Regions from separate parts of the Janthinobacterium sp. RA13 genome, predicted to be linked through region 2. Evidence: predicted binding sites of a transcription regulator. Region 2 holds the regulator's gene; the other holds the start of a gene.

Region 1 (11,236 bases), 2.7 Mb from region 2:
CAGTGGCAGCACCACGGCCGTCGCGGCCGTGATATCGACCACCCAGTCGCTGACGGCGCCACGGCGGTAAGGCAGGAAACTCTGGATGAATTCGTCCAGCGCGCCCATGGCCGCCACCATCAGCACCGACAGCAACGCGCGGCGCGCCATGCCGCCGGCCGTGCCGCTGAACAGGATCAGAGCCAGCACGCCATAGCCGACGGAATGCAGCACGCCGCCCGACGCATATTGACCCACGTCCGCGCGCACACCGGGAATGTCGCCGATCAGGATCACCAGGGCATACAGCACCAGCGCCGTGCGGTAGCGCAGGCGTTCGTAGCGGTCGGCAAAACACAGTTCGGGCAGGGGGGCAGGCATGAGGCGTCAGGACAGGTGGAAAGGCCGTCACAATATCATGGGCAGGGCGGGCTACCGTGTTTTTGCGCAAGAGCTTGCCGTGCAGGGAAAAAAAAGGCCCGCGGGGACGCGGGCCAAAAACCCAAATGAAATGGGTCAAGAGTTGAGAGTTGCTCGGTACTCAGCATGTCGCGCGCCTTGCCGGCGCCCGCCACGGTCATGAAAGGGAGTGGTGTGCCATCGCGGCACACCTGTCTGTAGTCAGGCATATCGGTTGCCTGTACAGCAGATGAAGCAAGTATGGGGGACGAAGATGACGGGCTGATGACACGCCGCAACATTTTTTTGCGGCCAGGCCATTTCTCGGAAAGATTGTGCGCCATGGCAAGAATGGCCATGTTTCAGGAAGGACAGCGAAAAAAAAGCCCGCTGGTGAAAGCGGGCTTAAAACTATTTTCTTGGAGGAGAATAGTGGAGACAGGTGCATTATGCTGCGTCGCACGATATGTGTCTAATGGTCTTTTCAGATAACCATTATTCTTTTTTGATATAACTGTCTGCGTCTGTCTTCATTCCTTCACTGCCACCGTGTAGTTGAGCGCCATGCGTCCGCCATCGACATAGATGGTCTGGCCCGTCATGTAGGTGGCGTCGTCGCTGGCCAGGAAGGCGGCGATGCCGGCCACTTCCTCCGGTTCGCCGCAGCGGCCCAGCGGCGTGCGCGACAATATCGTGTGGCGCGCCTGCGGGCTCGACAGCACCGCCTGTTTGGCCAGTTCCGTCAGGATGGTGCCCGGGCCGATGCCGTTCACGCGCACGCCGTGCGGCGCCAGGTTCAGGGCCATGACCTTGGTCAGCTGGTTGATGGCGCCCTTCGACACCACGTACGGCACCTGGTTCGGGATCGCCAGTTCCGCATTCACGCTGGACATATTGATGATGCAGCCGCTGTTGCGCTTGACCATTTCGCGCGCCACGGCCTGGCCGCACAGGAACATCGATTTCAGGTTGATGCGCATGACCCGGTCGAAATCGTCTTCGCACACGTCGAGGAAATCGGCCGCGTGTGTGACGCCCGCATTGTTGACGAGGATATCGATGTGGCCGAACTGCGCCAGGGTTTCCTTCAGCATGGCGTCGACGTCCGCCTTCTGGCTGACGTCGGCGCAAAAGAAGCGCGCCTGCGGGCCGAGGGCGGCTGCCGCCTGCGCGCCTTCTTCCTTGATGTCGACCAGCATCACCTGCGCCCCTTCGGCGATCAGGCGGGTGGCGCAAGCCAGGCCGATGCCTTGCGTGGCGCCCGTGACGATGGCGGTTTTATTGACTAGTTTCATGTGTGCTCCTCGGCGGGTGGGGGCGCCGCCATGCTGCGGTGCCATGGCGGATTTTAATCCCTGGGCAGGAATCAGAGGAGGATGGGCTCGTTCGGCAACTGGTTGCCGCGCGTGCCGTTGGCAGGGAAGTGGCTTTGCAGCAAGGTATTCAGCTGCGCCAGTGCTTCCACGGTGCTGTCGTGGTAATTGCCATCCCTGAACCCTTTGGTCATGGTGTGGCACACGGCTTGCCATTGCTCCGGCGTGACGCGGCGGCCCACGTTGCGGTCGGCCACGATATCGACCTGATGCTCGGCCAGGTTGATGTAGATGAGCACGCCAACGTTGTCTTCCGTATCCCACACGCCATACTGGGCGAACAGTTCGCGCGCCCGCTCGCGGTTGCTCACGCCCTGGTAAGCCATTCCTGGCGTCAGGGCAGCTTCGACGATCAGGCGCACTTCCGCCTGGTGCATCGCTTCACCGTCGGCAATCGCCGTCTCGATGGCTTTCAAGGTGCGCTCTGGAAAGGCCTGGCGCGCCGTCGCCGGCGTGCCCCGCAAATGTTTTAACGCGCGTCCGCAGCGCTGGCCAAATGTCAGATGTTTCGTCATTACCAATCTCCCGAGGCGCCGCCGCCGTCAAATCCGCCGCCGCCGCCGCCGCCACCGAAACCACCGCCGCCACCGCCACCGCCAAAACCACCGCCGCCGCCGAAGCCGCCACCACCACCACCGCGGTTGTTCAGTGCCTGGCTGAGGATGCTGCCCAGCACGACGCCGGTGGCGCCGCTGGACCAGTTGCTGCCGCGCTGCAGCCGCGTCGGCCCGCCGCGTGAGCGGAACAGGGTCAGCACGACGAGGAAGCCGAAGAACAGCAGCGGCAGCCAGAACGTCATGCCGCCCGCTTCCACCGTCGCTGGGGCCTTCTGCTGTGCGGGAGCGGGAAATTGCTCCTGGTTCAGCAAGGTGGCAATCGACCCCACACCGGCCACCAGGCCGCCGTAATAGTCGTTTTGCTTGAAATGCGGCGCGATCACGTCTTGCAGGATGCGTTTCGATTGCGCATCCGTCAGCACGCCCTGCACGCCGCGGCCCGCTTCGATACGCAGGCGGCGCAGGGACGAGGGGTTGTCCTTCGCCACCATCAGCAGCACGCCGTCATCGACGCCCTTGCGGCCCAGCATCCAGGCATCCGTCACGCGGATGCTGTATTGCTCGATGGCTTCCGGTTCCGTGCTCTTGACCAGCAGCACGGCGATCTGGCTGCCCGTCTTGGCTTCGTAATCGGCCAGCACGCCTTCCAGCGCCGCCTTTTGCTTGGCGTCGAGCATGCCGGCGTTGTCCGTCACGCGCGCCGCCAGCGGCGGCACGGGCTGCAAGCCCTGTGCGCCAGCTGGCGCCATCGTCCACAGCAGCAGCGCCGTCGCCAGCGCCGCGAGGTAGGACCAGGCTTTCATCTTATTTGCCAAAGTTGACGGTCGGTGCGGTCGAGATGGCTTTTTCATTTTCCACCGTGAACGATGGCTTGACCTTGTAGCCGAAGACCATGGCCGTCAGGTTGTTCGGGAAGCTGCGCGCATGCACGTTGTAATCCTGCACGGCAACGATGTAGCGCTGGCGCGCCACGGTGATGCGGTTTTCCGTGCCTTCCAGCTGCGACTGCAGGTCGCGGAAGCTGGTGTCGGCCTTCAGGTCCGGGTATTTCTCGGACACCACCATCAGGCGCGACAGGGCCGACGACAGCTGGCCCTGCACTTGCTGGAATTTCTCGAATGCGGCCGGATCGTTCAGCACTTCGGGCGTGATCTGGAAACTGGTGGCGGCGGCGCGCGCCTTGGTCACCGCTTCCAGGGTTTCGCGCTCGTGCGTGGCATAGCCCTTGACGGTGTTGACCAGGTTGGGGATCAGGTCGGCGCGGCGCTGGTACTGGTTGACCACTTCGCCCCAGGCGGCCTTGGTGGCTTCATCCTTGCTCTGGAAGTCGTTGTAGCCGCAGCCCGTCAGGACGCCGGCCAGGACGGTGACGCTCAGCGCCAGGCGCAGCCATTTGGTGAATTGATTGGTGATTTGCATGATGGGTTCCGTGCCGAGTAAAAGGGATGCGGCAAATATACCTGAAACGGCCCGCCATGTCGGTTTAATCAGCGCCGGTCGCCGCCTCCGCCTGCCTTCGCAACCCCGCGCCGCGTTACAATACGGGGTTTGCAACTGAATATAGAGAAGGTGTACCGTGAATTTCATCAATAAATTATCCGCCGCGTGGACGGCCAATAATTCCCTGCTGTGCGTGGGCCTGGACCCCGACCTGGCGAAACTGCCGGCCGAACTGCGCGACCTGCCTGATGGAATCACTACCTTTTGCACGCGCATCATCGACGCCACGGCCGACCTGGCCTGCGCCTTCAAGCCGCAGATCGCCTATTTTGCCGCGCTGGGCGCGGAAAAGCAGCTGGAAGACATCTGCCGCTATGTGCGTGAACACTATCCGCACATCCCGCTGATCCTCGACGCGAAACGGGGCGACATCGGCGCGACGGCCACGCAGTACGCGCGCGAAGCGTTCGAGCGCTACGGCGCCGACGCCGTCACCGTGAACCCGTACATGGGCGAGGATTCGCTCGACCCCTACCTGGCGTGGAAAGACCGCGGCGTGATCATCCTGTGCCGCACCTCGAACCCGGGCGGCTCGGACCTGCAATTCCTGAATACGGATGGCGAACCGCTGTACCAGCGCGTGGCGCGCCTGGTGGCCGATAAATGGAACAAGAATGGCCAGTGCGCGCTTGTCGTCGGCGCCACCTTCCCTGAAGAACTGGCGCAAGTGCGCGCCATCGTCGGCGACATGCCGCTGCTGGTGCCCGGCATCGGCGCCCAGGGCGGCGACATCGCGGCGACAGTTGGCGCGGGCCAGACGGCCAAGGGCATGGGCATGATGATCAGCTCGTCGCGCGCCATCATCTACGCCACGCCGCAAGCGGGCGAAGATTTCGCCGACGCGGCGCGCCGCGTGGCCATTGAAACGCGCGATGCGATCAATCAGCATCGTTCGGTTTAAACATCACCCATAAAAAATATAGGTCGGGTTAGGCCAGCGGCCGTAACCCGACAACACCGGTAACGTCAACAATGTTGTCGGATTACGCGGGCCTTCGGCCCGCTAATCCGACCTACCCGACTCGCGCCCTCTTTCAGTCGCGCATGGGCGCCACCATCTCCGCGTAGTCGTACAGCTCGCCTAAAATCTCTTCTCCCCGCTCATCGACCGATTCCGACAGCACGTCGATCTCCGTAAACAACATTTCGATGGTGCGGGCGCCGCCGTCACCGTCGAACAGGCGGGCGGCGCGGTGCTGTTCCCAGCGCAGGCTTTCCGCTTCGCTCAGGGTTTGCGGGAAATTGCGGGCGCGGTAGCGGAACAGCAATTCCTGCAGGCGCTCGTCGGCAAACGAGGGGCGGGCCGTGGCCAGCTTGGCCGGCGTGTCGCGGCGCAAGGATTCGAGCAGGCGGCGGTCGTCGTTGCTGACGAAACCATTGTACAAATCCTCATCCACGTCCAGCGCGGCATTCGCGCCCGGACGCTGGAACACTTCGGCCCAGATGGCATCCATGTTCGGCGCCGTCGCGGCCAGTTGCGCGTTGACCTTCGCCGCGTCCAGATCGATGCCCCATTGCGCGGCCATGGCCGGCGACAGGGTTTTCAGGTTGCCGACCAGCATGGGCGACTTGTTCAGGTGCACGCTTTTCACGGGCAGGCGCGTCATGCCTTCCGGCATGGCTTCCTTGCGCGTAAACAAACGCGTGCGTATGGTGTCGGCGTCCAGCGCGAACAGTTCGCGCGGATCGTAGGCGCAATCCCAGACGAGGATTTCATTTTTGTTGCTCGGATGCGTGGCCAGCGGCCAGACGACGCCCAGGCAGCCCCGTTCGGCGGGGAACATGCCCGACACGTGCAGGAAGGGCTGGCGTTCGGCGGCGGCCAGGTGCATGCCCATTTCGCTGGCGACCCGGTCCTTCTTGTGCAGGGCCAGGCAAAATTCGAACAGTTTCGGCTGCTTTTCGCGGATCAGGCGCGCCAGGGCGATGGTGGCGCGCACGTCGGACAGCGCATCGTGCGCCGCTTCGTGGGCCAGGCCATTGGCCTTGCTCAAGTGTTCCAGCTTAAAACTGGTCTGGCCATCGTCGCGCTTCGGCCATTGCATGCCTTCCGGGCGCAGCGCGTGCGTCATGCGCACCACGTCGAGGATGTCCCAGCGGCCGCAATGGTTCTTCCATTCGCGCGCATACGGGTCGATCAGATTGCGCCAGAACAGGAAACGCGTGACTTCATCGTCGAAACGGATGGTGTTGTAGCCCACGCCGATGGTGCCCGGTTCCGAAAAGGCAGCTTCGATGGTGGCGGCGAACTGGTGCTCGGGCACGCCCAGCTGCAAGCACTGTTGCGGCGTGATGCCGGTGATCAGGCACGATTGCGGGTCGGGCAGGAAATCATTGGCAGGTTGGCAATACAGCATGATCGGCTCGCCGATCTCGTTGAGGTCGGCATCCGTGCGGATGGCGGCGAACTGGGCCGGGCGGTCGCGGCGCGGCTGGGCGCCAAAGGTTTCGTAGTCGTGCCAAAGAAAGGTCTGGTTAGTCATTGATGGTCGTTGCTTGATTGGTTATCCGGGCCGCTAAAAGCGGCCGCTGCTACAGTTTTCTGAAAACCTGCCGATACTACACGAGAGGATGGTCATCATCGCGTTTCCCGCATGGTGGCATACATTGTCCGTTCAAGGAGGTCTATCGTGTCAATTCCCATCGCCGCAAGCGGCAATTCCAACCCTTCCGTGACTTCCGTCAGTACGGGCGTTGCCGGCAAGGACGATAAAGTCCAGCAAAAGGACGGCATCAACGCTGAAATGAGCGTCAATGACCGCACCAAGCTGCAATTGAACGCTTCCATCATGCAGGCGTCGCTGAATGTGTCCATCGGTTCCGAGAACGAACCGCTGGCGCTGCTGTACAAGACGGCCATCACCAACATCAATGAAGCGCTGAAGAGCCAGTACGGCGACGATGCGATCCAGAACGCGGCGTCGCAGGATAACAGCGCCGAAGCGACGGCGAGCCGCATTGTATCGCTGTCGACGGGTTTTTTTGACGCCTACAAGAAGCAAAATCCCGGCATGGACGACGATACGGCCCTGACCAAGTTCATGGACACCATCAGCGGCGGCATGGAAAAAGGCTTCAAGGAAGCGCGCGATATCCTGGAAGGCTTGAAAGTGCTGGGTGGCGATATCGCTGGCAATATCGACAAGACGTATGAGCTGGTGCAGAAGGGCTATGCCGATTTCATCGCCGCGCACAGCAGCAAGAAGGATGACGCCGCCAAGCCGGATGCAAGCAAGCCAGCCGACAGCAAGGCTGCCTGATCTATAGCATGACCCGGTTGCGGCCCGATGCTTTGGCGCGGTACAGCGCCGCGTCGGCGGCCGCGATCAGCGCCTCGTCGTCCTGTTCGGCCGCCAGGCTGGCCACGCCGAAGGAACCCGTGATGTGCGGCAGCGCGCTGCGCATGTCGGCGAAGATGACGGCCAGCTGCATGCGCTCGCACAGGCGCTCGGCCACCCGCAGGGCCACGTGTTCGTTGGTATCGGGCAAGATCACCATCATTTCCTCACCACCATAGCGCACGGCAAAATCCGTGGGCCGCAGGGCCGCGCCCAGCACTTGTGCGGCGATGCGCAGCGCCTGGTCGCCCGCCTGGTGGCCGTGCGTGTCGTTGAAACGCTTGAAATGGTCGAGGTCTATCATCACCAGCGACAGCGGCGAGCCGCTGGCGTGGGCCGTGACGATCATGTTAGGCAGCAGATCCGTCAGCCAGGCGCGGTTGTACAAGCCCGTCAGGCTGTCGACCATCGATAGCTGGCGGTAGAATTCGCCCAGTTTCTGGCGCCGGCGCAGCAGCGCATTCGCGGCGCGGATGCGGAAGGACAGCAGCCGCAGCAGGTTGCGCGCCAGACCGTTCGACTGTTCGATCAATTCCCAGACGACGGCCGCGTCGATCACCAGCAAGTCGGTTTCTTCCAGGGCGGAAATGGCGGCCAGGTTGCTCGCTTCATCGAGCACCGATTGTTCGCCCACGCTTTCGCCGGGCAAGACCTTGCTGACGGTGCCGTCATCCATGCCCGTGTGGGTGTCGGCGGCCACGGCCAGCGAACCGCGCAGGACGATGTACAGGCTGGCGCCTTGCGTGTCGGAAATAGCTTCGCCCGCTTCGAGGCGCATGACGGGGCAGGGCGCCAGCATGGCGGCCGTCTGGCTATCCGCCCCATCGCGAAATAGCTGTAAATCGCCGATGTTGCAGCCTGAAGCGCCGAAGTTGCCGATCTGTTCCACAATCACACTTTCAAAAAGCCGGCGCGCGAGCAGGGGGCCGGTAGCTTCATGATAGCGTAAAGCGGCCTTGGCCGTAACGGCAAAGGCTTGCTTGATGTCACTTACTGTGAGAAATACGACAATTATTTCATTGCCGCGTTAATACGCGGGAATGCTTGCTGTTTTAGTATGGTTGTTGCCGCGCGCGAAAGACGGGGCTGGATATGCAAAGGCAGCCTTGAACGGCTGCCTCAGTCTCTGAAAATCCTGCAGGGGGGGGGAATTACTCGGCGGTTTCTTCCGCTTCGGCCGTATCGATCACGGCATTCTTGCCGGTGGCGTGGCGCTTGCTGTCTTGCAGGCGGCCCAGGGCGCTATCGATGGCGCGTTTCAGTTTATCGGTGGCGCCGGCAACGGATTGATGCACGGTGGCGTTCTGTTCGGTCACGGCGATCGGTTGATAGCCAGCAACGCGTGCTTCCATGACGCAGCGGATATCGTCGGCGCCGCCTTTCGGGCCATTCGTGTCGCTGATGTGGACTTCGATGCGGGTCAGATTGTCGCGGAAGCGGTTCAGTGCGCTTTCAAGTACGGATTGCACATGTTCGTTCAGTCCAGCGGTGTTGGCGATGGTGCTGTCGGTATGAATATTGATTTGCATATGCTTACTCCTGTCAATTCAAAAAAAACCCATCTCAGGCGTGCTGCGGCCTGGTTGCTGCCTCATGCACATGACCTCTGTGCATGGAACTTATCTTACTCCTCTTTCCAGTATTTCAAGAGGGTGCGCACGATTAAGATGAGCTTAACCCTTCAGCCAGGTCAAGTTTCCGCCACGAAATTATTTACCGTCAACCATTGATGAGCCCAGCCGCGATATTGATCGACAGCCCCAGCACGACCAGGTTGAAGAAAAAGCTCAGCACGGATTGCCCCAGCACGATCTGCCGCATCGTGCGCGTCTGCACGGAAACGTCCGACGTTTGCACGGCCACGGCGATGGTGATGGCGAAATACAGAAAATCCCAGTAATCGGGGTTTTGCTCGTCGTCGGGAAACTTCAGCGGGCGCAGCGCGGGATCGGCCTGGTAATACAGGTGGGCATAGTGGAAGCAGAACAGGGTGCCGACGAGGAACCAGGAGCCGACCAGGGTGAGGATCGTCAGGCCGTAATGCAGCGCGCGCTCGTCCGGCGCCATGTCTTTCATCGAGGACAGTTGCGAGACGATGGCCACCAGGCTCATCACGGAAGCGACGGACAGGGCCGACAGCACCGTGGCCGCCCGCTCGTCCTGGCGCGCCGCCATGGCTTTAACCTTGTGATGGTTGGCGCGCATCATCATCCAGGCCATCGTCGCCAGGTAAAACCAGACGGCGACGTTCCACGCCGTCAGCAAGCGCGTCATCTGTTGCCAGGACGAGGGCAGCAGCAGGCCGGCCGCCACGCCGATGACCGAGGCCATGCTCAGGTGGGGGCGGCTGCGGATGAAGCTGCGGAATGGAAGCGTGATTTTCATGGTGCGGCTTGGTCAGTGGCGATAGCGCATCTTAGACCTTATGGGCTGGCCGTGGTGGCCGTCCTGGCGGCCGCTTCCTTTTCGTGGTGGGGGAAGCGGTCCATGCGCGACAGCACGGGGAACAGCACGGCCCAGATGCCCGTCACGGCCAGGGTGGCGGCGCCGCCGAAGAGCACGGCGCGCACGAGGCCGAACCAGCCGGCCGTCAAGCCCGATTCGAATTCGCCCAGCTCGTTTGAGGCGCCGATGAAGACGGCGTTCACGGCGCTGACCCGGCCGCGGATCTCGTCGGGCGTCTCGAACTGCACCAGCAGGTGGCGGATGTAGACGCTGACCATGTCGCCGGCGCCCATCAGGAACAGGGCCGCCAGGGCCAGCGGGAAATAACTGGTGCTGCCCAGCACCAGGGTGCCCAGGCCGAAGACGGCCACGCCGCCGAACATCCAGGCGCCCACGCGGCGCGTGATGGGGAAGATGGCCAGCGCGATCGAGCACAGGGCCGCGCCTGCTCCGGGCGCCGTGCGCAGCAGGCCCAGGCCGCTGGGGCCGATATGCAGCACGTCATGCGCGAGCGCCGGCAGCAGGGCCGTGGCGCCGCCGAACAGCACGGCAAACAGGTCGAGTGAAATGGCACCCAGCACGATGGGTTTCGACCAGACGAAGCGCAAGCCTTCGAGCAGGGTATGCCAGCTGACGGGTTCGCGCTTGACCACTTGCGGCGCCGGCGTGGTGGCGCGCATCAGCAGGACGGACACGACCAGCAGCGCGGACGAGATCAAATACACCACCTTGGGGCCGAAGTAATACAGCAAGCCACCCAGGGTAGGGCCCAGGATGATGGCCACGTGCGAGCTCGACGAACTGAGCGCGACGGCGCGGCTGAAGTGTTGCGTGGGCACCATGTTCACCAGCACGGCTTGCGTGGCCGGCATCATGAAGGCGCGCGCGCTGCCGAACAGCACCAGCACGGCAAACACGGGCCAGACGATGGACAGTCCGCTCAGGGTAAAGGCCAGCAGGGCCAGCGCGCACGCCAGTTGTGCCGCCAGGCACCAGGCGATGATGTTGCGGCGGTTGTAGCGGTCGGCCACGTGGCCGGCCGGCAAAATCAAGACGAGGAAGGGGGCGAACTGCGCCAGGCCGATCAGGCCCAGGTCGAACAGGCTGCCCGTGATCTGGTACACCTGCCAGCCGATGGCCACGCTTTGCATCTGCACGGCCACCGTGCCCAGCACGCGGGCGGAAAGATAAAAGGCGAAGTTGCGGTGACGCAGGATGGCGAAAGACATGAGATTTCCAGGGAGCAGCGGGGTAGGGCGGTGATGGCAGCGGGCGCCGCACCAGCCGCGCCCCGCTGTCTGGACGGTGACGCTTACTTGGCCAGGTCGGCTTCCGTGGTGAAGGCGTCCGCGTAAAACTCGTCGGCTGGCAGCTGGCACAGCTGCACGAAATCGCGGTTGGCCGATTCGACGACGATGGGCGCGCCGCAGGCATACACCTGGTATGCGGACATGTCCGGCAAGTCGGCGATGACGGCCTGGTGCACGAAGCCCGTACGGCCTTCCCACGCGTCTTCCGGCAAGGCGTCCGAGACGACGGGCACATAGGTGAACTGCGGCAAGTCGGCGGCCCACTGGCGGCACAGCGCATCCATGTACAGGTCGTGCGGACGGCGGCCGCCCCAGTACAGGGTGATCGGGCGCGG
Region 2 (11,236 bases):
TCGACGACGATTCCAGGTTACCCTGGTTAAATTGCTGGGCGATTTGCGACACCGACACGCCGATCCCCGCCTGGTTGCCGCCCACGCCATACAGCGAGTTGGCATAAATGTCGGCGAACTGGGCCTGCGACTGCTTGAAACCTACGGTCGACGAGTTGGCGATGTTGTTACCGATGACGTCCAGCGATTTGGCGGCGCCATTCAAGCCGCTCAGGCCTTGTTGGAAAGACATTGTGTTCTCCTGGTAGAAATTAGGGGTAGAGGGTCACGCTCAGGGTAAGCGGCTTACAGAATCTGTTTCACGTCGGCCATGGTGATGCTGCCCACGCCCGGCACATTCAATTTCACGCCATTCGCGCCCGTCGACACGCTGGCGACCGAACCGAACATCAGCGCCGTTGCATCCTTGAGCTTGGTGCCTCCACGCGTCGCTTCCACCGTGAAGGTGTAGGCGCCGTCGGCCAGCACGACCGGTTTGCCATCCTTGTCGAGGTCGGCGGTGGACCCGTTCCAGCCCAGCGGCAAGGTGCCCGCCGCCTGTGCGCCCAGGTCGATGGAATGGACTTCCTTGCCATCCTTGTAGATGACGACCTTGACCTTGTCGGCTGGCGTGGCCAGGTCCACGCCCAGCAGCGCGGCGCTTTTGCTCAGGTTGATGTCCTTGCCCGCCGTCAAGACGCCATGGCCGATGATGTTGGCCGCCTGCATCGATTCGGCTTGCTGGTAGCTGGCTTTCAAGCTTTCCACGGTGGTATTGAGCTTGTTGACGCCCGTTACCGTCGACAGCTGGGCAAGCTGGCTGGTCAATTGCGCATTGTCCAGCGGATTCATCGGATCCTGATTTTTCAGCTGGGTGACCAGCAGGGTGAGGAATTTGTTCGTTTCCGCTTCGACGCTGCCTGGCTCGGCCGTCGTCTTCTTCGGATTCATCGTCGCCATCAGGTCGGTGATTTTAGAGGTACTGGTATCGATGGTTGCCATAATGATCAGTCAGCCTTATTGGCCGATGGTGAGGGTTTTCAGGAGCAGCGACTTGGCCGCGTTCATGGTTTCCACGTTGGTCTGGTACGAACGCGAAGCCGAAAGCATGTTGACCATCTCGTCGACCGTATTGACGTTGGGCATGGTGACGTAGCCCTTTTCGTCGGCCAGCGGGTTCTTCGGGTCGTAGACCAGCTTCATCGGCGACGGGTCTTCGATCACCTTCTGCACCTTGACGGCCGTGGCGCCATTGGCCATGGGCACGGCTTCGAACACCACCTGCTTGGCGCGGTAGGCTTCGCCCGTGGCGCTGGTGGCGCTGTCCGCATTGGCCAGGTTGCTGGCCACCGTGTTCAGGCGCTGCGCCTGGGCGCTCATGGCCGAACCGGAAACATTGAAGATATTAAATAGCGACATGATTATTGTCCTCCCTGGATGGCCGTCAGCATCCCCTTGATCTGCGAGTTGAGGAACGTCACGGCCGCCTCGTAGCGGATGGCGTTGTCGGCAAAGGCATTGCGCTCGAGATCCATGTCGACCGTATTGCCATCGACGGCGCCCTGGGCCGGCGCGCGGTACAGCAGCGGCGTGCCGTCGGCCAGGGTCTCGACCTTGCCGCCACCGCTTGCGCCCGCTGCGGCGGCCACGCCCCTGCCCGGCATATGCTGCGGCGCCGTGCCCTTCAGGGCAGGCGGCACACCATCCTTGCGCGCCATCGCGCCCTTCAGGGCGGCGGCGAAATCGACATCGCGCGCCTTGTAGTTGGGCGTGTCGGCATTGGCGATGTTCGAGGCGAGCAATTCCTGGCGCGTCGAGCGCAGGCTCAGCGCCGTCTCGTTGAAGCGCATGTAATCGTCGAGTTTCCCTATCATGTCAGGCTCCGGAAAGATCTGCCACTGGCGCCCGAGATGGCGGAAGGATGGCGGTATAGTGATGACAGGAAACATAGTACGGCGCCCACCAGCAAGACCATCGCCGGATCAGACCGTACTTTTACCCCTTAATCGGCGCTTCGAACGGGGCCGCCCGCACTATCATGGCAGTATTCCAGAGGCCTATCACCATGAAAACACCGCTTGCTTTCCTCTTCGCTCTTGCCGCCCTGCCACTGCTGGCCCAGGCGCAAAACGCCGGCCGGCAAACGCCGGAAGCACTGCGCAACAGCGTGGAACAATTCCTGCAAGTACAAAGCAACGGTTTGCCGGGCAAGGTGACGATCACCGTCGGCGCCGTCGATCCGCGCCTGAACCTGGCCGCCTGCCCCGCGCCGCAAGCATTCATGGCGCCGGGTGCACGCGCCTGGGGCAAGACCACCGTCGGCGTGCGCTGCACGGCGCCCTCCAGCTGGACCATTTATTTGCAAGCCAACGTGGCCGTCGTGGGCGACTACGTGGCCAGCGCCGTGCCGCTGGCGCAAGGACAAGCCATCGACGCCAGCCAGCTGGTGACGATGCAGGGCGACCTGGCCGCATTGCCAGCAGGCATCGCCACGGACATGGCCCAGGTGGTCGGCGCCAGCACGAATATTTCCTTACCGCCAGGCACGCCGATGCGCCTCGACACCTTGCGCCGCAAGCCGGTGGTGATGCAGGGCCAGCTGGTGCGCGTCGTTTCGAGTGGCAACGGTTTCCAGGTGGCATCAGAAGGACGCGCCATCGGCAGTGCCGGCGATGGCCAGACGGTGCAGGTGCGCACGCAGAGCGGCCAGCAGATCAGCGGCGTGGCGCGGGCCGGGGGGATGGTCGAAGTAGCCTTCTGAACACGGATGGACAGCGATATTGTGGTCTGGCGCACTAAAGTTTCGGGAGAAGGTGCCGATAATGACACATATCCCGGAGTTTTTTGACTTCGACCAGACGAGGATCACGCTGTGAAAATTACCGACAACACCATTAAAAGCAATCCCGGCCTGCCGGTGGCGCCCGCGAGTACCTCCGGCGCCCGGAATGCCGAGAAAGCCCAGGCAACACCGACAACGTCGGACAATGTACGCCTGTCGCCGCAAGGACAGGCATTAGCGGCCAGTGCAACTGCCGGCAGCGGCGCCGTGTTCGACACGAAAAAAGTCGAACGCATCAAACTGGCGATCGCCGACGGCCAGTTCCAGGTCAACTCAGAAAAAGTGGCGGACGGTCTCCTCGACACAGTCAAGGACTTGCTGCACTCACGAAATAGATAGGTTCCCTCATGCAATCAGTGACTCCGTTTTCCAGCCTGCGCGACGAGCAACAGCTCATGACCACATTGCTGGCATTGATGAAAGAAGAACAGCGGCATCTGGTTGCGGCTGACATCGATGCAATCACGGAGCTCACCGTACGCAAGACAGCACTCGTAGGACAATTGAGCCAGCTGGCGGCGCAACGCCACCAGGCGCTGGCTGCAGCGGGCTTTCTCGCCGCCGAAGCGGGCATGGAAGACTGGCTGGTCGGCGCCAATGAAGCGGAAGCGGCGCCCCTGTGGAAAGCCTTGCTCGAGACGACGCGCGAAGCCAAGGAACAAAACCGCCTGAACAGCCTGCTCGTCAACAAGCACATGGTACATACGCAAGGCGCCCTGAACGCCATGCGCCCCCCGGCCCAAAGCGGCAATTTCTACGGCCCCAGCGGCCAAGCAACGACGAACACGGCCAGCCGGCGCGTCGTCATCGGCTAATTTCCCTTATTGAGCAGTTCAACCGTGCGCGGGACGCCCCGCGTGCTGGCGCCATTTCGCCACGATGGCTTGCGCCCTGGCGCTGGCGGCCGCCTGCTGCTCCGGCGTCAGTTCCGCCTGCAGCCAGTGCCAGTATTCATCCTGATATGGATTGGTGACGCCGGGCGCGAGGATATCGTCGTAGACCTGGCGCAGGGCCAGCAGGTAGCCATACGCCTGCGACGCATCCTTCTGTACCACCTCGCCATCGCGCAGGTAGGCCATCATCAGCGTCGACACGCTGCTCAGTTCCGCCTCGTCCGCCTGCGCCGTCAGCTGGGCGATGGCTTGCCGCTTCCACGCCAGCACCAGCGGATCGTCGGGACGGTTGCGCAGCGCGCTGCGGTCGCCGAACGGCCCTTCCGACAGGAACAGGGTGGCGGCGCCGGGCACGCCGGCTTGCGCGGCGCTGGCCAGATAAGCGAGACGGTCCTCGCGCTGGCGCTGCGTCAGGCCCCCGCACAACTGCTGCTGGGCGGCTTTTTCTTCCACCGTCATCTCGCGTCCCAGTTCGAATTCCAGCCCCGGCAAGCGGCTTTCGCGCTGGAAGACGATGCAGTCGTCGATCAGGTTGAAGGCCGCATACGCGTCTTCCGGCTTGCCGCTGGCGCCCAGGCGTTCTAGCCGCCGCGCCAAAGTCACGGCAACGGGCGCGGCATCGGCGGCCGGGGTGGCGTCGATATTCAGATACGACGCCAGGCTGCGCCCCGCCGGCGCGCTGGCGGCAACGGCGACAGGTTCCGGCGCGCCGCCGTCCGGTGCGGGCCAGTACACGAGCGCCAGCACGGCCGCGATGGCGGCGGCGATGGCGATGCCGGTGAATTTGACGTTCATGGAGACGATGCGCGTGGATGGGAAGCGCACGTTACCACAAGCGCGCGGCAGCGGGCCGCACGCCTGTGCATCCTCAGCCGCCGGCCTTTTTCGCCTGGTGGCCCAGCTTGGACAGCGCGGCCAGGATGGTGTCGACATGGTCGCCCTGCACTTCGATCACGCCATCCTTGACCGTGCCGCCCGAGCCGCACTGCGTGCGCAACTGCTTGCCCAGCAGGGCCAGCGCGATGGCGTCCAGCGCCAAGCCTTTTACCACGGTGACGCTCTTGCCGCCGCGGCCCTTGGTCTGGCGCGACACGCGCACCGCGCCGTCGCCGATTGGCGCCGCTTTGGCTTGCGCCTTGCACGCGCATTGCGCCAACGGCTGGCGGCAGGCTGGACACATGCGGCCCGTTTCGGTGGAATAGACGAGACCGCCCAGGGAGCTGCTTTTCATGAGGAAGAGATAAAAGAGAGAATGCCGCGATTGTACCAAGCGGCGGCGTTCAATTGGCTGGCGCCACGGGCGCCGTCGGCACTTCCGTCACCGTTTCGGGGATGCCCGACAAAATCGTCACGGCGACCCGGCGGTTGCGCGCGCGCCCTTCCGCCGTTTCATTGGGCGCCACGGGAATATTGTCGGCGTGGCCGACGGCCGTCAGGCGCGAAGCCTTGACGCCGCTGGCGATGAACAGGCGCACCACAGCGCTGGCGCGCGCGGCCGACAATTCCCAGTTCGAGGCAAAGTTCGAATTGCTGATCGGCTGCACATCCGTATGCCCTTCCACCTGCACGTCGTGCGTGTCGTCCTTGAGCAGCACGGCCACGGCGCGCAGGGCCTGGTCCGACTCCGTCGTCAGGCGCGCCGCGCCCGGATCGAACAGCACGCTGGCATTGATTTCCACGCTCACGCCGCGGCTAGTCTGCGTGACCCGCACCTTGCCCTCCTTCACCAGCGGCGCCAGGGTCGACGTCAGGTCCTGCGCCAGGCGCGTCATGTGTTCGCGCTCGCGGCGGATGGCTTCCGTGCGGCGTTTCAGGGAGGGATTCGGCAGCGGAATGGCTTGCGGCGCTTCCATGATGATGGGCGGCGCGCCCTTTTCCAGGCTGAAGGCCTGGCCGATGGCATTCTGGAAGACGCGGTATTTGCCTTCGTTGACTTGCGAAATGGCGTACATGACGACGAAAAAGGCGAACAGCAGGGTGATGAAGTCGGCGTACGAGATCAGCCAGCGGTCCTGGTTGTCCGGTTCCTCGTCATACTTCCTGCGCGCGCGCCGCATCATGGTCAATGCTCGTGCAGCAGGCTCGACACGCGCTCTTCGATGATGCGCGTATGGTCGCCCGTGGCGATGTCGTACAGCACGGCGGCCGTGATTTCGTATTGCAGCACGCGGCGCGACACGATGGCCTTGAGTTTATTTGCCACCGGCAGGAACAGCAGGTTGGCCAGGCCCACGCCATAAATCGTCGAGACAAACGCCACGGCGATGCCGCCACCTAATTTGCTCGGGTCGGTGAGGTTTTCCATGACGTGGATCAAGCCCAGCACGGCGCCCAGGATGCCGATGGTGGGCGAATAGCCGGCCGCCGATTCCCACACCTTGACGGCCTGGCGCTCGGCCATTTCGTAGGCGGAAATTTCCACGTCGAGCAGCTGGCGCAGCTTGTCGGGCGCGATGCCGTCGACGATCATGCGCAAACCCTTGGCGTTGAAGCGGTCGGCCGTGTTTTCCATCAGGCGCTCGAGCGCCAGCGGGCCGTCGCGGCGCGCCGTCAGACTCCATTGCCCGATGTCGCGCGCCAGCGCGGCGCGCGTGTCGGACGGCGGCAGGAAGACCCAGCGCAACATTTCCAGGCCACGCACAAAAGTGCGCAGCCGCGTTTGCAGCAGCACGGCGCCGAAGGTGCCGACGATGACGATGGCAAAGGCGGCCGGCTGCAGCAGGGAGGCCATCTTGCCGCCTTCCAGTGCCTGGCCGACCAACAGGCCCGCCAGCGCCAGCGCCAGCCCGATTACGCTGGACCAGTCCACGCCAGCTCCCTCAAGGTTGCGCGCAGGCGCGCGACGGCCTGGGTATGCAGCTGCGAGACGCGCGATTCCGACACGCCCATCACCGCGCCGATCTCCTTCAGGTTCAGCTCTTCTTCGTAGTACAGGCCCATGAGTATTTTCTCGCGTGGCGGCAGCGCGTCGATGGCATCGATCACGGATTGCCGGAAATCGGTATCGAGCAGGGAACGCAAGGGGTCGCTGTCCTCGTCCACGCAATGGCGGTCGAGGAAGCTGTCATTGCCGTCCGGGTCATGAAAGTCTTCGTAGTACACGAGCTGGTGGCCGCCGCCGTCGCCCAGCATTTCCTGGTAGTCGGCCAGCGACATTTTCAGCAGCTTCGCCACTTCCGACTCCGTCGGCGGGTGGCCGAGGCGCTGCTGCAAGGTGCTCATCGCCTCTTCGATCTTGCGCATGTTCTGGCGCATGCTGCGCGGCAGCCAGTCGCTGGTGCGCAATTCGTCGAGCATGGCGCCGCGGATGCGCAGCACGGCATACGTCTCGAACTGCGCGCCATGCGTCTCTTCATAGCGGCTGATGGCATCGAGCAGGCCGATCATGCCAGCCTGGATCAGGTCATCGACCTCGACCGAAGGCGGCAATTTCGCCTTCATATGGTGCGCCAGACGCTTCACCAGCGGAATATGCTCCGTCAGCAAATAGTCCTTGTTCGATTTCCCTTTGACCGTGTACATAGGCTGCTTATTGTTTTCTCATCTTATCTGGTGCTACGGTTGGCTTCAGGCGCTGAACTGGTGCGGGCTCCCCGTCTGGTACAAGGTGCCGCCCAGCACCGGCGCCGCCGAACGGGCCAGCCGCTCGGCCAGGCCGCGAAACGCCACCGAGGCGCCCGCCAGCGGAAACGCATCGACCACGCTGCGGCCCAGGCGCGCCGCGCGGTGCAGATATTCATCGGCAGGCACCGAACCCATCGAGGTCAGCTTCACGGCCAGGTAGCGGCTCGCCGCCTGCGCCATATTATCGTATACCACTTTTGCTTCGGATTCGGAAGCGCCGGTGACGAGGATGCCGAACGGACGGCGTCCCAGTTCCTGGCTCAGGCGCTTGATCAGGCAGTACGCCGCCTTGATCGAGGTGGCGCTGGTGGACACTTGCACGACGATATCCGATGAGGCCATCAGCGGCACGGGGAAGCAGTCGCCCTCGTCGGCCATGACGCCGTCGACCAGCACGATGCCGCTCTGGCGCGCCAGCACCTCGAAGGTCTTGCCCAGGCGGCGCAGTTCGTCCTCGCCCGCATAGTCCATGCTGTCCATCAAATGGTTGCGCGCACCCAGGCTGGCCACGCCGAAGCCTTGCGGCACCTGGTGGATGACCTGGTTCAAGCCGCACTGCTGGCGCGCCACGTCGCGCAGGCTGGCGCCGTGCGCCAGGCCCAGGCGCGCAGCCACGCCATCGCTGCCGCCGCTGGCGTCGAGCAGCAGCACGTCATTGCCGCCGTAGGCGAGCGAAGCGCCCAGGTTGACCAGCATGGCGCCCTTGTCGTCCTGCGGCGTGGCCGACAGGAACGTCATGACGCGCGGCTGCGGGCCGGCCAGCATGCGGCGCAAGCCTTCGGCCTGATCGAAATCGAAATTAGCCAAGGTGCACCCCGCGCGCTTCATTGTTGCGGGCGGCCGCCTGCGCCATCAGCAGCGGCAGTTCGGCATCGGAAAACTGCGTGGCCGCCGAGTCGCGCTTGAGCTTGAATGCGCGGTCGATCAGGTAGCCGCGGTCGGCCAGGTACAGGTCTTCCGGCACGCGCTGGCCGTTCGACACATAAAACAGGTTCAGCTTCTGGCGGATCACCACGTCGAGCACATTGCCGATCGAGGCCGCTTCATCGAGCTTGGTCATGATGCAGCCGGCCAGGCCGCTGCCTTGATATGCGCGCACCACTTCGTTGAGGGTCTCCTGCGTCGCGGTGGAATTGAGGCACAACAAACGTTTCACGTCGGCGCCGGCGCCCGACAGCATGGCCACCTGCTCCGTCACCATCTGGTCGCGCTGGCTCACGCCGACCGTATCGATCAGCACCGTGTGCTTGTTCTTCAATTCCTTCAGGGCGATGCGCAGGTCCGCCTCGTCCTTCACGGAATGCACCATCACGCCGAGGATCTTGCCGTAGATGCGCAATTGCTCATGCGCGCCGATACGATAGGCATCCGTGGTGATCAGGGCCAGCTTTTCCGGGCCGTGGCGCATCACGCAGCGAGCCGCCAGCTTGGCCGTGCTGGTGGTCTTGCCGACACCGGTCGGGCCGACCAGGGCAAACACGCCGCCCTGCTCCAGCATGGCGTCTTCATTGGCCACCGTGTTCAGGTTGCGGCTCAGGACGGTCTTGATCCAGCGCATGCTTTGCGCGCCATCGAGGCCGGCCGGCAGCTTGTCGATCAGGTAGCGCGCCAGGCTGGCAGAAAAACCGGCGGCCAGCATTTCGCGCAGCACGACGGCTTTTTGCGGCTCGCGCTGCTGCGTCGAACCCCATGAAATTTCCGCCAGCTGGGTTTCCATCATGCCGCGCATGGCGCGGATTTCATTCATCATGCCGCTCATCTCGGCGGCGGCGTTTTCCTTGACGTGCGCCAGCGCGCTGGCCATCATCTGCTGCATGCGGGCCATGTCCACTGGCTCGGAGGCAGCCTGGCGCGGTGCGGCAGGACGTGGCGCGGCCGGGCGCTGGGCCGGGGCGGCCGGACGCTGCGGCGTGGCGAACTGGGTCTGCAACTGGGGACGGGGCTGGGCCATTTCGGACGCGGCCGGCGGCGACGCCAGCGAAGCGGCATCGTCATTGGCCAGCGCGAGGATTTCCACCACGCCATCGGCCTGGCGGTTCGACAGGATCACGGCGTCGGGGCCCAGCGCTTCACGCACCTTGCGCAGCGCATCGCGCGACGAGGCACCCGTAAATTTCTTCACATTCATGACCGGCCTCCCAGGGCGGGGGTGGCGCAATATTGGCTGAACTGTGTGACCATCGTCGACTCCTGTTGCTTGAGTGCTGTCTTCCACATGGACACAGATCACCCGGACAGTTTCCATTATTAGCGATGCTTACAGGAAATGATCGAAGGAACAGGACGGGAAAGTACCCGTTATTCAGTTTGCCGGGAGGAAATTACGGTTTTTTTAACCCAAAGCAACAACTGGGGTCGACCCCTGAGGGTTCGACCCCGGCCCTTCGCTTGGGTTTGCTTTATTGCGCGCCCACCAGCGCCGTGACGCGGATGGTCTTGGTTTCCGGCACTTCCGCATGCGACAGCACCTTGAGCTGCGGCAAGGCGCGGCGCAGGAAGCGCGACAGCAGGGCGCGCAGCGGCGCCGGCACCAGCAGCACCGGCGTCAGGCCCAGCGCTTCCTGTTGCTGCGCAGCCAGACCCGCCTGGTGCGCAATGGTGTCGGCCAGGCCAGGCTCGATGCCGGCGCCGTCACCGCCATTGCCCATCGCTTGCATCAGCAGCCGCTCGAGACGGCTGTCGAGTGTCATCACGGACAGTTCGGCCGCGCCGGGGAACAGTTGCTGCACGATGGCGCGGCCCAGGGCCACGCGCACCAGCGCCGTCAGCTCGTTCGGGTCTTGCGTGCTGACCGTATGCTCGGCCAGGGTTTCGATGATGCTGCGCATGTCGCGGATGTGCACGCCCTCGGCCAGCAGGTTTTGCAGCACCTTTTGCAAGGTCGACAGCGACAGCATCTTCGGCACCAGGTCTTCCACCAGGCGTGGCGCATCCTTGCCCAGATGGTCGAGCAGGGACTGGACTTCCGCGCGGCCCAGCAGTTCCGACGCGTGCGAGGTGATCAGGTGATTCAGGTGCGTGGCCACCACGGTGCCCGCGTCGACCACCGTGTAGCCCATCGATTGCGCCTGGTCGCGCAAGCTGGCGTCAATCCAGGTGGCGGGCAAGCCGAAGGCGGGGTCGTTGGTGGCCAGGCCCGGCAAAGTGCCGCTGGCCATGCCGGGGTTGATCGCCAGGAACTGGCCGTTGAACGCTTCGCCCACGCCCACTTCCACGCCCTTCAAGGTGATGCGGTAGGCGGACGGCTTCAATTCCAGGTTGTCGCGGATGTGCACGGGCGGCGCCAGGAAGCCCACTTCCTGGGCAAATTTCTTGCGGATACCCTTGATGCGCTTGAGCAATTCGCCACCCTGCGTCTTGTCGACCAGGGGAATCAAACGGTAGCCCACTTCCAGGCCCAGCGTATCGACGGGCATGATGTCTTGCCAGCTGGCTTCTTCCTGCTCCGGCGCCACGGTCGCTTGCGGCGCTTCGGCCGGCTTTTCGGCCGCCTCTTTTTCCTGCGTGCGTTTTTTGCTGATCAGATAGGCGGAACCGGCCAGCAACGACGCCAGCAGGATGAAGACCATGTTCGGCATGCCGGGAATCAATCCCATGCCGCCGATGATGCCGGCGGTAATATAGAGCACTTGCGGTTTCGCAAACAATTGTCCCACCAGCTGGGTGCCGATGTCCTGTTCGCTAGCCACGCGCGAGACGACGATACCGGCCGCCGTGGAAATGATCAGCGAAGGAATCTGCGCCACCAGGCCGTCACCGATGGCCAGCAGGGTGTAGTTCTTCAGTGCGTCGGCAAAGCCCATGTCGTGCTGCAGCAGGCCCACCAGCAAGCCGCCGACGATGTTGATGACGGTGACCATGATGCCGGCGATGGCGTCGCCGCGCACGTATTTGCTGG

The links. Region 2 encodes FliA, which starts transcription of late flagellar genes. Its sites were predicted from a motif close to CTAAAGTTTNNNNNNNNNNNGCCGNTA; they were not measured.
Region 1: the regulator FliA is predicted to act here: its motif matches at 6,341-6,367, upstream of FG13_RS24890 (DUF5610 domain-containing protein).

The regions. Positions count from the first base shown of each region.
Region 1 is NZ_JQNP01000001.1:5,629,167-5,640,402, forward strand. Features, by position in the region: gene FG13_RS24855 (VanZ family protein) at 1-360, opposite strand, end outside; gene FG13_RS24860 (SDR family NAD(P)-dependent oxidoreductase) at 909-1,673, opposite strand; gene FG13_RS24865 (TPM domain-containing protein) at 1,745-2,266, opposite strand; gene FG13_RS24870 (TPM domain-containing protein) at 2,266-3,111, opposite strand; gene FG13_RS24875 (LemA family protein) at 3,113-3,727, opposite strand; gene pyrF (orotidine-5'-phosphate decarboxylase) at 3,885-4,709, shown strand; gene sbcB (exodeoxyribonuclease I) at 4,843-6,291, opposite strand; gene FG13_RS24890 (DUF5610 domain-containing protein) at 6,439-7,068, shown strand; gene FG13_RS24895 (GGDEF domain-containing protein) at 7,070-8,035, opposite strand; gene FG13_RS24900 (HPF/RaiA family ribosome-associated protein) at 8,298-8,675, opposite strand; gene FG13_RS24905 (DUF1345 domain-containing protein) at 8,866-9,531, opposite strand; gene FG13_RS24910 (MFS transporter) at 9,570-10,820, opposite strand; gene FG13_RS24915 (CDP-6-deoxy-delta-3,4-glucoseen reductase) at 10,904-11,236, opposite strand, start outside.
Region 2 is NZ_JQNP01000001.1:2,901,506-2,912,741, forward strand. Features, by position in the region: gene FG13_RS12845 (flagellar hook protein FlgE) at 1-232, opposite strand, end outside; gene FG13_RS12850 (flagellar hook assembly protein FlgD) at 286-981, opposite strand; gene flgC (flagellar basal body rod protein FlgC) at 997-1,398, opposite strand; gene flgB (flagellar basal body rod protein FlgB) at 1,401-1,853, opposite strand; gene flgA (flagellar basal body P-ring formation chaperone FlgA) at 2,045-2,740, shown strand; gene flgM (flagellar biosynthesis anti-sigma factor FlgM) at 2,852-3,160, shown strand; gene FG13_RS12875 (flagella synthesis protein FlgN) at 3,169-3,636, shown strand; gene FG13_RS12880 (hypothetical protein) at 3,655-4,539, opposite strand; gene FG13_RS12885 (translation initiation factor Sui1) at 4,583-4,945, opposite strand; gene motD (flagellar motor protein MotD) at 4,995-5,771, opposite strand; gene FG13_RS12895 (flagellar motor protein) at 5,777-6,523, opposite strand; gene FG13_RS12900 (RNA polymerase sigma factor FliA) at 6,505-7,236, opposite strand; gene FG13_RS12905 (MinD/ParA family ATP-binding protein) at 7,282-8,145, opposite strand; gene flhF (flagellar biosynthesis protein FlhF) at 8,138-9,466, opposite strand; gene flhA (flagellar biosynthesis protein FlhA) at 9,738-11,236, opposite strand, start outside.